Regions from separate parts of the Bacillus sp. V2I10 genome, predicted to be linked through region 1. Evidence: predicted binding sites of a transcription regulator. Region 1 holds the regulator's gene; the other holds the start of a gene.
What was found. Region 1 encodes LexA, which represses DNA repair genes until DNA is damaged. Its sites were predicted from a motif close to CGAACATATGTTCG; they were not measured.

Region 1 (7,437 bases):
AAAAAGCGGTTTTGAATTGGTAAAATGAAAGATTAAGCATTTTTTGAAGAAAATATGATGAAGGATTAACTCAAAGGGTTTATGTATGAAGTGATTTCCGTGGAAAACTTGCCTAAAACCCGTTGGAACCCTTGATGTATAAGCTTTTTTTATTTTGCTTGATTGTTCATCATTTTCATCATTTGATTGATTTTCTTTTGAGATGGTTTCATTCCCATTTGCATCATCATCATTTTTAACATTTGCTCGTTAATTGGCGGATTTTTCTTCAAGTAACTCATCATATACTGGCGAGCAATGAAAAATCCTAGTGCTACTCCAGCAAGTAATGCCAGAACGCCTACTAGAATGACTACCCACAGATCCATCGTATTTCCTCCTTCATGTTGTCTATTTTACAGTGTACTAAACCATAGGATATTATACAACAAATACTCCGTAATTTCTGCCTTTTTAGACAAATTTTCTTTCTTTTATCGGTTTTAGCCAGCCGTATCGTTTTGCTTCAAAATCCATAGCTAAAAAACAGGAGTCAATTTTTCTCAGTATTTCAAAAAAGATCGCTTCCATATCAAAACTTCCAATAGAAGTGACTTCTATATATTGATCCCTTACTTGCAGCATAGCACTCCCCTGCTTCGATTCGCTGACGATTCGGTGATAACCTTCAGTATGAACATAATTGTATTGGTTCATTAAACTTGATTCAATCATATTATCCATTGAATCAGCTGAAATTGATTTAGTTACATATCTGATTTGTTTGTATAAGTGATGAAATTCCTTCTGCTCAGGGCTTGTCCGGAGATATTCCTGAAAAAGATGGAACAGTTTCGCTTCTCGGCCAAAAAAGTGGTTCGCAAATTCCTCTTCTATTAAATAGACATAATAGTGCCTCATTCTTCCACCCCTCCGAAATAACTGTTATCGTTAATTATAATAGAATAGAGTATTAGAAATTTGTCTAAATAACAGAGAAATGCATCACTTTTTTTGTCGAAAAAGAGAGAACGATCAAAATCGTTCTCTCTCAGAGGTGATTATTGTTCAAGCAGCGCTTTTACTCTTGCCATTACGTTTTCAACAGTAAAGCCATACTCTTTCATAATTTTATTTCCAGGTGCAGATGCGCCGAACTGGTTAATCGCAAGAACATCGCCCTCATCTCCAGTATAGCGTTCCCAGCCCAGTGGAGCTGCCATTTCAATCGCAAGACGTTTTTTAACAGCCTTAGGAAGAACGGATTCACGGTACTCTTTTGATTGACTTTCAAATCGGTTCCATGATGGCATGCTGACAACAGCAACATCTATACCTTCTTTAAGCAGGGCATCCTGAGCTTCAACCGCAAGGCCAACTTCAGAACCTGTAGCTAATAACAAGGCATCTGCTGTTTCTTTTTTGCTTGCTGAAATCGTGTAAGCTCCCTTAGAAACGCCATCATAAGCTGTTTCAGAAGTACCTTTAATTGTTTTTAAGTTTTGTCTTGTCAGTACAAGTGCAGTTGGTGACGTTTCTGACTCTAATGCAATGCGCCATGCTGCAGCAGTCTCATTACCATCTGCCGGGCGGATTACTGATAAATTAGGCATTGCACGCAGAGATGGAAGCTGTTCAATCGGCTCATGGGTTGGTCCATCTTCCCCAACAGCAATGCTGTCATGTGTAAATACATACGTTACAGGAAGTCCCATAAGTGCAGCTAAACGGATTGCCGGACGAAGGTAATCTGAGAATACAAAGAATGTTCCTCCATATACTCGCAGGCCGCCATGCAAAGCCATCCCATTTAATGCAGCACCCATTGCAAATTCACGTACACCAAACCAAATATTACGGCCGCTGTAATCTTCTGCTGTGAAATCAGCAGCTCCTTTAATGGATGTATTGTTAGAACCCGCTAAATCAGCTGATCCTCCAAAGATATAAGGAATATTTTTTGCCAGTACATTTAATACCTCACCTGAGGATGCACGTGATGCAAGAGCTTTTCCCTCTTCATACACCGGTACTGCCTCGTCCCAGTTTTCAAGCAATTCGCCATTGATTCCGGCGTTCAGCTGTTTTGCAAGCTCTGGATATTCTTTTTTATAGCTTTCGAAAAGATCATTCCATTCCTGCTCTTTCTTAGATCCGAATTGTTCAGCAGATTCCTTGAAATGAGCATAAACTTCTTCTGGAACATAAAAGTCTTCTTCAAATGTCCAAGCATAAGCTTCTTTTGTCAATTTAATTTCGTCAATCCCAAGCGGCTTGCCATGTACGTCAGACTTTCCGGACATATTTGGAGATCCGTAGCCGATTGTTGTTTTCACTTCAATTAACGTTGGATGAGTTTCATCTTGTTTAGCGGCTTCGATTGCTTTAGAAATCTCTTCTAAATTATTGCCGTCTTCAACACGGATGACCTGCCATCCGATAGATTTGAAACGATCTTCAACATTTTCAGAGAATGATCGATCTAAGTCGCCATCAAGAGAAATATCATTTGAATCATATAATACGACTAATTTGCCAAGCTTCAGGTGACCTGCAAGAGAAGCTGCTTCAGAAGAGATACCCTCCATTAAGTCTCCATCTCCGCAAATAGCGTATGTGTAATGGTCTACTACAGGATATGATTCTTTATTGTATGTATGTGCAAGATGGCGCTCTGCCATGGCCATTCCTACAGCCATGCCGATTCCCTGGCCTAATGGACCTGTCGTTGCATCAACACCAGCTGTGTGATGGAATTCAGGGTGGCCTGGAGTTTTACTTCCCCACTGTCTGAAAGATTTAAGATCTTCCATAGATAGATCATAGCCTGACAAATGAAGCAGACTATACAGCAGCATAGATCCATGACCAGCTGATAAAACAAAACGGTCACGGTTAAACCATTCCGGGTTTTTAGGATTATGATTCATATATTGTGTCCAAAGCGCGTAGGCCATTGGAGCTGCCCCCATAGGCATTCCAGGATGTCCTGAATTTGCTTTCTCGATTGCATCGATCGATAATGTTCGAATCGTAGCAATAGATAAGTCTTGAATTGAATGTGACATAATTTGATCATCCTTTCAGAAATAACATTCTACTTTCTTATCATAGCGGTACACACTTTATGATACAACCATTAATCATGAAATGTAATAGTCCATTAAGATGTGTAAGAAACTATTCTAATGTATTATGTGCAAATTGAAAAGGAATACATCACAAATTGACGTATTCCTCTTATTAATGAAGGTTTCGCTTCTTCTCATCTTTTAGTTTTTGAGGTGTTACATCCGTACCGTTTGGGTCGAGGATCGTAACGCCTTTTAATGTATTTTTCATAGAACCGCGAAACACATGCAGGTATTCCTGTCTCAGGCTCTGCTGTTCTGCTAGTTCTTCAGGTGACAAAGCGCTTGATTTAGCCTTTTTTGAAAGCTCATTGATTCTAGCCATTTTTTCTTTTGAAAGCATGATGGTAACTCCTTTTTGTAGATTTCACTATGCTATCGTACTAAAAATGACTGTAAAAGACAACTTATTGGTCTCCTGATTGTTTTATATATTCCTGATATCTTCTATGTACCGTTGCCTTTGAAACATCATGTCCAAAACCTCTTAAAGTAGCAGCAATTTCTGCAAAGGTCAGTTTGTTTTGTTTTAAGCGGACAATTTCTGATACAGGAAGCTCTTTCTTGTCCTTTCCGGGGCTCCCATGAATATTAGACAGGTTATTTTGAGGCTTAAACCCATTTTTGACCGCACGCTGCATGCCTCTTTTGATTTTCAGATTGTGAATTTTTCTCTGATATTCTTCAACAATGCTGACGATTTCAAGTACCATGGAATCAGCTTCTGAGAGCAGAAGCCTGCCGTTATGCGTGACGGAATAAAGTGTTAATCCCTCTTTAAGCAGAAAATGAATGACTGCAATTCTGGCGTTTCCCCTCCCAAGCCTTGTTTCATCCTGGATCAGGATTGCATCCACCTGCTGATTTTTGATGCAGTCAAACAGTTCAAATATTCCGTCTCTCTCTATATCGTAGCCGCTGGCCTGCTCTTCAATCACTTTTACAATATTCATGCTGTGCTGCTCAGAAAGATTTATAAGCTCTTCCTTCTGTCTTAAAAGAGATGTTTCCTGTTCTTCTTTCACTGTGCTGACTCTGCAATAGATGATGGCGTTCAGTGTTCTCACTTCCCTATTTCTTGCTGGCTATTTGATTGACCTCATAATAGGCTGTTTTCTCTATTGGTATAAAGACTTGTTCACCAGGTTTAATGACTGCTGTCTCCATGCCGTTTTTTTCCTGTACCCACTCGACAAAATCTGTCTTAGAAAGATTGTGATGATCTTTAAATTGGTCAGCAATGCTCCAGATGCTGTCCCCTTCAGTAACTTCTATATTTACGTAGTGATCCATTCTGTCTTTTTCACCAGTATAAGACAAAGCAAAGACAGCGACAATAACGACGATAAAAAATGAGAGTAAATAAGAAAATGATTCTTTCAACATAATCCCCACCTCGAAATAGAATGTTTGTTCGTACTTTTGATATTTTCAGTATAATGAGAACAAACGTTTCTGTCAACGGATTTCTCGAACTTATGTTTGTATGCACAAGAAAAACATGCTATAATCAACATAAATTACAGGACGCGAGGTGCAAAAGATGACAAAATTATCAAAAAGACAGCAGGATATCTTAAACTTCATCAAATTAGAAGTTCAAAAAAAAGGTTATCCGCCTTCTGTTCGCGAAATTGGCGAAGCTGTCGGCCTTGCTTCTAGTTCAACTGTACACGGCCATCTGGCCAGACTAGAGAGCAAGGGACTAATCAGACGCGATCCAACTAAGCCCAGAGCCATTGAAATTTTAGAAGAAGAGACTTCACATATTCCAAGATCAAATGTTATTAATGTTCCGATTATCGGTAAGGTTACAGCGGGATCTCCCATAACAGCCATCGAAAATGTTGAGGAATATTTTCCGCTTCCTGATACGTTTGCAGCAGCAGATGATCAAGTATTCATGCTCGAAATTATGGGAGACAGTATGATAGAAGCAGGAATTCTGGACGGGGATATGGTTATCGTTAAACAGCAGAAGACGGCAAATAATGGAGATATCGTAGTAGCCATGACAGAAGATGATGAAGCAACAGTAAAACGTTTCTTTAAAGAAAAAGACTTCATTCGCCTTCAGCCTGAAAATTCAACTATGGATCCTATTATTCTGCGAAATGTTACGATTTTAGGGAAAGTCATTGGGGTTTACCGGAATATTCATTAAAGATCTTTGCTGCTAAGCAAAGATCTTTATTTTTTGGTTTTATACGCTCCAGCAAAGGGAATATAATAGTTGATAAAACTTAGAAGAGGTAACCTATGAATCCCAAAATTAACTATGATGAAATAACCATTCTGCGAACCAATTGCCAATTCATATTTCCCTTTTCTTGGGCTCATGACGGCATTAAGGAGTTAACTGAGAAGCTCTTAGCCAACGGGTTTGAATTTTTTTCAATTGAAAATGTTAATCAGCAAAATATATATTACGGGGAGAGCATTGATATCCCGCATAAATGTTTAAATCATTATTTTATGCCCTACATAGAACAAATCTTATTCCCTGACAAATATAAAGAAAAAGCCATAAACCGTTATTCAAAGCCTTTAAATTTGACTTGCAGACTTGAGACTGTGCACAATTCATTTTCTATGAAAGTTCATTCAATTGATATCTACCTTTGTCCTTTCTCTATCGGCATGGTAACGATTCGAACAGACCCTTTTAATACCAATGGAGATATCTCTTTAAGTGATGCACTGGATTTTATGGATCATTTTCGCGTTCTAGAGCCCTCAATTACAGAAGAAAAAGGTACTGTTCTCTATAATGGAGAAAAGCGTTTTGACAAGACACAGGATTTTATCTTCCAGGACCTTTGCCCTTTCATCGTCCCCTTCATAGAAAAAAGCGAGAATGATCAATCAGCTTATCTGGGCAGCCTCCCTTATTTTATTGATGAAAGGATGTTCGTATCCAGTTTTTTAACGGCTGCTCCAGATGATCAAATAACAAATAACGATTTATTCAGAATCGGACATATGAATGGATATAAAGAAAAAAAACAGCCATACACCTCTGCAAGCAATCAAAAGTATATCGAAAAATACGTAAATGATCATGTTTATGACAGATGGTCCCCGGATAGTTTTCATATTATCAGCGACCATACATTTACTTGCATCAGCAGAGACACCAAAAATGAAAAACTCATTGCTGAAGAAATGTATGGCCAGCTTTATTACAACTTGATTCTGCACTTATTTTATAAAATTGTCCTTTTAAAGCTTTCATACAGCTATTCACAGCTCTATATTGACCAAAAACAAGAAAAAATGGACAAACTGATTCGATCGATCGCCAATTTTACCGCCAAATATATTTTTTCTGAAATCAGCAGCCGGACTGAAGGACAAGAGCTTTCTGTTATGATGAAAGATCGCTTTAAAATTGAAACTCTTTACAAAGAGGTAATAAACACGATGGACAGTCTTTATCAAAATCAGGAAAAACTTGCAAGCAAACGTCATAATTCTCTTTTGCTGATCTTAACGACTTATACCGTTATCTCCGGTATTTACGGAATGAATCTGGTGATTGAAGACTGGCGGGGGAAAATTGAGTGGAGCAAGCTTGCCGGTTATTCTGTTTTTGAATATATATCGCTCGTTGTCGCTTTATCAGGTATTGCTGTGGGAAGTGTGCTTGCGGGGATAGCAATTATGAGACTGCTTAAAGACTACTTTGATAAGGGAAAATCTGAAAACCTCGACTGAGTAATGCCGAGGCTTTTTTTCTATATTACTTAATAAAAGCCCCCTCCTTCACCTTCTAGTATTAATTGATCGATTGAAAATAAATTTTTTAGCTTTTCTACTACGTTAAATGGATAGAACAGCAAAATATTTGTTAAAAAAAGACGGTATGAATTGGAATTTCATACCGTCAGTAAATTAAAACTGGGGAGTATTAATGTTTTAAGTTCTTTTTGCGCAGTTTGAGAGAGATATAACGATTATATAATAGTAGAAACACGAATGGATTAAGTATGAAAGACATTGTTAAACTCACTAGTGTTCCTAAAGCAACTTTATATGTAGAAATTAGAAAAAACCGTTCAAACACATAGAATAGTTATTGCACGGTTTGAATGTCTAAACCTTCTTTTTACCTGTATGAACTTACTCATCTTTAAACTTCTAACCTTCTATTAAAACAAGCATCTTGTTGATTTACACACTGGCCCGAACAAAATGTAACGACTTTATTTGTAATTAAACATCTTTATTGTCAGTCAACAGTACTTCATGGCACGCAATTTTTAAACGCTTTTTTATTTTATAAACAACTTTTTTTACTCAACAGTGTTTCCACAAATCAAATGAT
Region 2 (7,437 bases), 1.1 Mb from region 1:
CATGGGAATCAGCAAAAGCAGACTTCCCTAACTACGCTGCCGGGTCAATGGGCCCGAAAGCAGCAGATGAAATGCTAGAAAAAGACGGCTTTCACTGGTGGCCGATTACAGATATTGTAGAATAAAAAGTTTAAACGCCTGGAAATTCCAGGCGTTTTATTTTTGAATAAAAAAAGCCTCCTCACAGAGGGGCTACTGGTTGAAATCCTTTTTACTTTTAAGATAATACATAAGAAAAACGGTCAGTGAGCATATAATTAGTCCCGATAGCCCTGCAAAAATATTAGTATAAATCAGCTTAGGTGCAAGTCCCTGCTGCCATTCAATAAACAGCCCGGAGAGAGCAACTCCGAAAGCTCCCCCAAAGAATTGCACAAGCTGTGTCATCCCCATACCCGCTCCAATTTCTTTTTTTGGCAGGATGCGGGTTGCCTCATTTGCAATGCTTGATGTTAAGCTTGAAAAACCAGTGCTCATAAACATATAGGCAATTAAAATGGCATAAGGTGAGAAGCCTGAGAAAAAGACCAATATAACGGTTGAAATCAATAGTGCTGCATGACCAAATAAGATGAGCGGAAGATTTCCGAACTTATCGATCAAACGGCCAATAAACTGAGCTGCGACTGCAGACAAAATAGCTCCCGGGAAGATAATCATTCCGATGGCAGCCGGATCTTTCTCAAAAATGACTGTCAGGATAATCGGCATTAAAAACAGAGTTGAGAAATGAACAATAAAAGCAGAAAATCCGACTCCGGCTAATTTCAAGTATGGCCGATTACGCAAAAGAGACGGCTGGACAAACGGTATGTCGACTTTATGCACATGTCTCCAGAGAATAAATAATAGAATGATTGTGCCGGCAAGCAATGGTATGGACATCGTTGATAAAAATAACAGCAATCCAGTAACGCCAAGTCCAGTCAGCAAGCCTCCGAAAGAATCAAAGTGGACTTGCTTTGCATCTTCTTTCGGCAAGAGTTTTTGAAAGAGCGGCAAAAGCAGGATGACAAATCCCGTAATTAAAAAAAGATAATGCCAGCCGAAATATTGTGTAATGGCTCCTCCTATAACAGGACCTAGACCAAAACCAAGAGAGGCAGCTGATGAAATAAGCGACATAGCTTTTCCCCTTCTTGATATAGGAATGTATTTCCCTGCAAGAACCATTGCAAGACCAGGAACAGCCCCGGCACCTGCAGCCTGCAGGACACGGGCAGTTAAAAGCATATAAAAATCGTTAGAGAAAAATCCGATGATGGACGAGATTCCAAGCAGGATTAACCCAATAGAAAGCAGTTTTGATATCGGAATAAAATCAGATAAGCGGCTGTAAGTCAAAGTGGAAATAGCAAAGGCAATCGAATAGCCGGATACAATCCATGATGCTGTTCCAGATGATAAGCTCAGGTCATTTAACACACTTGGCAGCGCTACATTGAACATTGTCGTGTTCATTACGACAAGCCAGACTGTTAAGCTCCATAACAAAACAATCTTTGTTTCGTGGGCTAATCCATGTTCATTTTTTTCAATAGGTATTTCTGTTGTGATAGCTGACATGTGATCCCGCCTTTTTATTTCGTGTACCTAATGAAATATACGCGCTCCATCCAAAATCGTCAACTAATTTGAATTCATGAAAAAACCGGACATACGCTTACATGCCCGGCCTATCTATTAATAATGACTGCCATACTTTTTCGCTCGTTTATCTGCCTTCGCATCTTTTACAACCAGTACCGCATGAATGGCTCCCGGAATATAGAAAATCAATGTTAAAATCAAATTCAGCAGCGCCTGAAATGGTTTGCCAACAAAAAGCACGGCTGCAGGCGGCAGCAATATGGCCAGTAAATAAAGCATTCGTTTTCACCCCGTTTAATCATTCTGTTTCTTTTTTACCCAGAAACATCAAGGAGAAAACATAAAGAAAACACGGCGCTCGGGTGGCACCGTGTTTTGTTTTTCTTATTTTGACATCCATTCCGTATGGAAGATCCCTTCTTTATCCGTACGCTGATACGTATGAGCTCCAAAGTAGTCGCGCTGTGCCTGAATAAGGTTGGCAGGAAGCGTTTCTGTCCGGTAGCTGTCATAGTATGATAACGCAGCTGAGAAGCTTGGCACCGGAACTCCCTGTTCAATCGCAACCGTTAAGACTTTGCGAAGTGCTCCCTGGTAGCTTTCTGCTATTTCTTTAAAGTATGGATCAAGCAGCAGGTTTGCAAGGTTTGCATCACGGTCATATGCATCTTTGATTTTTTGCAGGAATGCAGCGCGAATGATACAGCCGCCTCTGAAAATCATGGCGATATCGCCGTACTGAAGATCCCACTTGTATTCATCAGAAGCTGCTCTCATTTGAGCGAAACCTTGTGCATAAGAACAGATTTTACTCATATAAAGAGCTTTGCGCACAACTTCAATCAGTTCTGCCTTGTCGCCTTCAAAAGGAGAAACAGCAGGTCCTGATAAGATTTTGCTTGCTTTCACGCGCTCATCCTTCATGGCAGAAATGAATCGTGCAAAAACTGATTCTGTAATAATCGGCAGCGGAACACCTAAATCAAGGGCGCTTTTGCTTGTCCATTTTCCAGTGCCTTTTTGGCCTGCAGTATCTAAAATGACGTCAACAAGCGGCTTTCCGGTTTCTTCATCCGTTTTAGTGAAGATGTCAGCTGTGATTTCAATTAAATAGCTGTCAAGCTCGCCTTGATTCCAGTCCGCAAATACTTCATGCAATTCCTCTGCAGATAGACCTAGAACATTTTTCAAAATAAAATAAGCTTCTGAAATCAGCTGCATGTCGCCGTATTCAATGCCGTTATGAACCATTTTCACATAATGGCCAGCACCATCAGGACCGATGTATGTAGTACATGGATCACCATCAACTTTTGCAGAAATCGCTTCGAAAATAGGCTTTACTAGATCGAAGGCTTCTTTTTGGCCGCCAGGCATAATTGATGGCCCTTTAAGTGCCCCTTCTTCACCGCCGGATACGCCAGTGCCGATGAAGTGTATGCCGCTCTCGGCAAGCTCCTTGTTGCGGCGCTGTGTGTCTGTATACAGCGTGTTTCCGCCGTCAATTAAAATATCCCCTTTATCTAAATGGGGAAGCAATTGTTCTATTGTAGCATCTGTTGCAAAGCCCGCTTTGACCATCAGCAAAATTTTGCGGGGAGTTTCAAGTGATTGAACAAATTCTTCAATGCTGTATGTACCAACCAGATTTTTACCGCTGTTTTCTTTCAGCATCTCTTCTGTTTTATCAGAAGAACGATTATAAACCGATACGGAATATCCGCGGCTTTCTATATTAAGAGCGAGGTTTTTGCCCATGACGGCCAAACCGATGACGCCAATTTGCTGTTTTGACATTATGATACTTCCCTTCTCAATCAATTTTTTATATACAGAGTTCATGCATACAGTCACATGGATTCTTCATGTAAAAATAACACAGGAGCCTTGCTTTTATCAAGTAAAGCGCATTAATCATTCCCTTAAAAAATCTTTATTAAAACTTGTGCCGCTTGTTTTATCATCTTCTGATTTGTCCACTTTCATCCCGCGTTTGACCATGCTGCTGCCGTATTTTCTATTAATATCTTCAATGGTTTTGTAAAGCGGTTCTTTTTTTGCGTCCTCCTGAAAAGAAAAAAGATCCAGCTGCTTATAAGCATCCTCTTTCGGAACAAGATCCTGGCATGTTACTCCAAGGAGCCGGATTGGTTCACCCGTCCAATGCTTATCAAACAGCGCTTTAGCATGTGTAAGAATATCCTCTGTCTCAACAATGGGGTTATTCAGTTTCTTACTACGAGTATATGTGCTTCGGTCAGAATAACGAATCGTCGTAAAGATTTTCGTGCCGAGAACATCCTTTCGTTTCATTCTGCTGCTTACCGAATGTGACAGACGGTTCAGAGTTTCATACAGAATTCTGGCCTCTGTCGTATCTTTTGATAAAGTAGTTGAGTTTCCGATGCTTTTAAAATCATAGATGGAGTCAGGGTTTACCTCTCTATCATCTATTCCATTTGCTCTTTTTTTCAGGCGCTCGCCGTTGATTCCGAGAAGCTGCTTTAATCCAATCGCATCAGCACCTGCAAGGTCTTTTATCGTTTGAATACCAATTGTTTTTAATTTCTCGGCCGTTTTTTCTCCAACCCCATGCATTTCGCTAACAGGAAGCGGCCAAAGAGTCTTACCCAGCTCCCGCTTTCTGAGTACAGTGATGCCGAGGGGTTTTTTCATGTTGGATGCCATTTTGGCGAGAAATTTATTAGGTGCTACGCCAATGCTTGCCGGCAGCAAAAGCTCTTCCATCAGCCTGTCCTGAATGGTCTTAGCGATTTGAAGAGGATTGCCCTCCTTTAAAAACTCCGTTAAATCCATATATCCTTCATCAATTGAAACGGGCTCTACCAGATGTGTAAACTCCCTTAAAAGGCCGAACATGGCTTTAGAGGCTTTTCTGTAACGGTCAAAGTTTGGTTTTCGGACAATCAGTTCAGGACAATGCCGTTTCGCCTGCCAAAGCGGCATGGTCGTTTTCACTCCCTTAGCCCTCGCTTCATAACTGCAAGTAACCACAATTCCTTTTCGTTCTTCTACGTTTCCTGCAATTGCAAGCGGCTTTCCTCTAAGTTCGGGGTCAAATGCCATTTCAACAGATGCATAAAAGCTGTTCATGTCCACATGTAAAATTACTCTAGGTCCACTTAGCTCTTTCATCTTATTCATCTTCTTTCCAAACAATCGTTCTCTTTTCATTTTATCATATAATCTAAAAAAGCCGCCATCAGATGAATGGCGGCGGTGCGGCTGTTCATTTTTTTCTGCTGTACTTTAACTCCGAACGGACCCTATTGTAATGGCAAGAATCAGAACCGTTCTTCTTAATAAGGAAAGTACCCTGCTGCACACTTTGACAAACTATTATCGGCACATTAAGATAAGCGCAAGTACGTTATTAAACCTTAAAAAAGCCCGCTGTCTTGTTATAAGGCAGCGGGCTTTTTTTTACTGATTCCAATTTTTCTTTATAAATTCTTCTCTTCCGGATTCTTCTCTTTCTTGCTTATATTTCTCCGGATTTTTAGCATAAAACTTTTGATGGTATTCTTCTGCATGGTAAAAAGGAGCTGCCGGAAGGATTTCCGTTACAATCGGTTTCTTAAAGCGGCCGCTCTCTTCAATCGCAGTTTTTGACTGCTCTGCTTTTAGCTTCTGCTGTTCTGTATGATAAAAAATGGCTGTGCGGTACTGGCTGCCCCGGTCAAAGAACTGTCCGCCATCATCTGTCGGATCAATTTGCGGCCAATATAACTCGAGCAGTCTTTCATATGAAAATACTTCAGGTTCAAATGTAATTTCCACAGCTTCCAGGTGGCCTGTTTCACCTGTTTTAATTTGTTCATAAGAAGGATTTTCTAATGTTCCTCCTGTATAGCCAGAAACAACCTCAATGATGCCTGGCTGCTCGTCAAACGGCTTCACCATACACCAGAAGCATCCTCCGGCAAAAGTTGCTTTTTCTTTCTTTTTCATGCTGAACACCTCTATTTCTGAAATAAGAAACAGCAGGAGCGATCGCTGCGCCTGCCATTCTTTTTGGATTATTCGCCTTTAGCTACTTCCTCAATGATCGCGACAACAAGCTCTGCTGTTTTCACAAGCTCTTCTATCGGCATCTTTTCATTGGTTGTATGAATATCTTCATACCCGACTGCCAAATTCACAGTTGGAATGTCAAACCCGGCAATAACATTGGCATCGCTGCCACCGCCGCTTGTTTGAAGCTCGCTTGTTCGGCCGATTGCTGCAGCCGCTTTTTTAGCGACTTCAACAACATGATCTCCCTCGCCAAATTTAAAGCCGGGATACATCACTTCAATATCCACTTCAGCGCGTCCGCCCATTTCAGCAGCAGCACTTTCAAAAGCTTCTTTCATTTTCGCCACTTGAGCTTCCATTTTCTCAGGAACCAAAGATCTTGCTTCAGCTAAAATATTCACTTGATCGCAAACGATGTTTGTTTGCGTGCCTCCTTCAAAACGGCCAATGTTAGCTGTTGTTTCATGATCAATTCTGCCTAAGGGCATTTTAGCAATTGCTTTTGCAGCAATGGTGATCGCAGATACGCCTTTTTCAGGGGCGACACCAGCATGAGCCGTCTTGCCAAAGATGGCTGCTTTTACTTTAGCTTGTGTTGGAGCTGCAACAATAATTGTCCCGACTTTTCCATCACTGTCTAATGCATATCCGAATTTTGCCGTGATTTGAGATCCATCAATGGCTTTCGCGCCTACAAGACCTGATTCTTCACCGGCAGTAATAATAAATTCGATTTTTCCATGAGAGATGTTATTTTCCTTCAACACACGAACGGCTTCAAGCATCGCGGATAAACCTGTTTTATCATCAGCACCTAAAATCGTCGTACCGTCTGTCACAATATAATCATCTTTAATAGAGGGCTTAATGCCTTTTCCAGGAACAACAGTGTCCATATGTGAAGTAAAATAAATCGGATCTACTCCGTCTTTTACAGCTTCCAGAGTACAAATTAAATTTCCTGCACCATGTCCGGTAACACCCGTTGTATCATCTTCAACAACATGAACACCAAGTGATGAAAACTTTTCTTTTAATACTTTTGCAATTTCTGTTTCGAATTTCGTTTCTGAATCAATTTGCACAAGCTCCAGAAATTCATTAACTAAGCGTTCTTGATTAACCATATGTATTCCTCCATAAAGTGTATTAAAGCGGAATGTTCCCATGCTTTTTGGCAGGTCTTTGCTCTTGCTTTGTCCGGAGCATTTCAAGTGCCTGAATCAATTTAATTCTTGTATCCCGCGGATCAATGACATCATCAACCATACCCTGACTCGCAGCAACATAAGGATTTGCGAACTTCTCTCTGTATTCTTCGATTTTATTTGCTCTTGTCTCTTCAGGATTATCGCTGTTTTCAATTTCTTTAGCGAAAATGATATTCGCAGCACCCTGAGGACCCATCACGGCAATCTCGGCATTCGGCCATGCAAAAACAAGATCCGCTCCAATCGATTTGCTGTTCAGTGCAACGTATGCTCCGCCGTAGGCTTTTCGCAAAATAACCGTCAATTTAGGAACGGTTGCTTCTGAATAGGCATACAAAATCTTTGCCCCGTGTCTGATGATTCCCCCGTGCTCTTGCTTAATACCAGGGAAAAACCCAGTAACATCTTCAAACGTAATAATCGGAATCTGGAACGAATCACAAAACCGGATGAAGCGGGAAGCTTTATCCGAAGAATCAATATCAAGTCCGCCGGCCATGTATTTTGGCTGATTGCAGACGAGTCCAACGACCTCACCTTTTATTCTCGCAAAACCGACAACTATATTTTTTGCAAAGTCCTTTTGCACTTCATAAAA

Region 2: the regulator LexA is predicted to act here: its motif matches at 4,764-4,777, upstream of QFZ72_RS10105 (DNA polymerase IV).

The regions. Positions count from the first base shown of each region.
Region 1 covers NZ_JAUSYV010000001.1:3,059,670-3,067,106, forward strand. Annotated here, with positions in the region: gene QFZ72_RS15460 (YneF family protein) at 150-368, opposite strand; gene sirA (sporulation inhibitor of replication protein SirA) at 454-900, opposite strand; gene tkt (transketolase) at 1,041-3,047, opposite strand; gene QFZ72_RS15475 (DUF896 domain-containing protein) at 3,223-3,453, opposite strand; gene QFZ72_RS15480 (YneB family resolvase-like protein) at 3,518-4,168, opposite strand; gene yneA (cell division suppressor protein YneA) at 4,182-4,493, opposite strand; gene lexA (transcriptional repressor LexA) at 4,654-5,274, shown strand; gene QFZ72_RS15495 (magnesium transporter CorA family protein) at 5,370-6,827, shown strand.
Region 2 covers NZ_JAUSYV010000001.1:1,997,755-2,005,191, reverse strand. Annotated here, with positions in the region: gene zwf (glucose-6-phosphate dehydrogenase) at 1-125, shown strand, start outside; gene QFZ72_RS10120 (MFS transporter) at 193-1,566, opposite strand; gene QFZ72_RS10115 (YqaE/Pmp3 family membrane protein) at 1,684-1,869, opposite strand; gene gndA (NADP-dependent phosphogluconate dehydrogenase) at 1,975-3,387, opposite strand; gene QFZ72_RS10105 (DNA polymerase IV) at 3,505-4,746, opposite strand; gene msrA (peptide-methionine (S)-S-oxide reductase MsrA) at 5,035-5,562, opposite strand; gene QFZ72_RS10095 (M20/M25/M40 family metallo-hydrolase) at 5,631-6,755, opposite strand; gene QFZ72_RS10090 (acyl-CoA carboxylase subunit beta) at 6,778-7,437, opposite strand, start outside.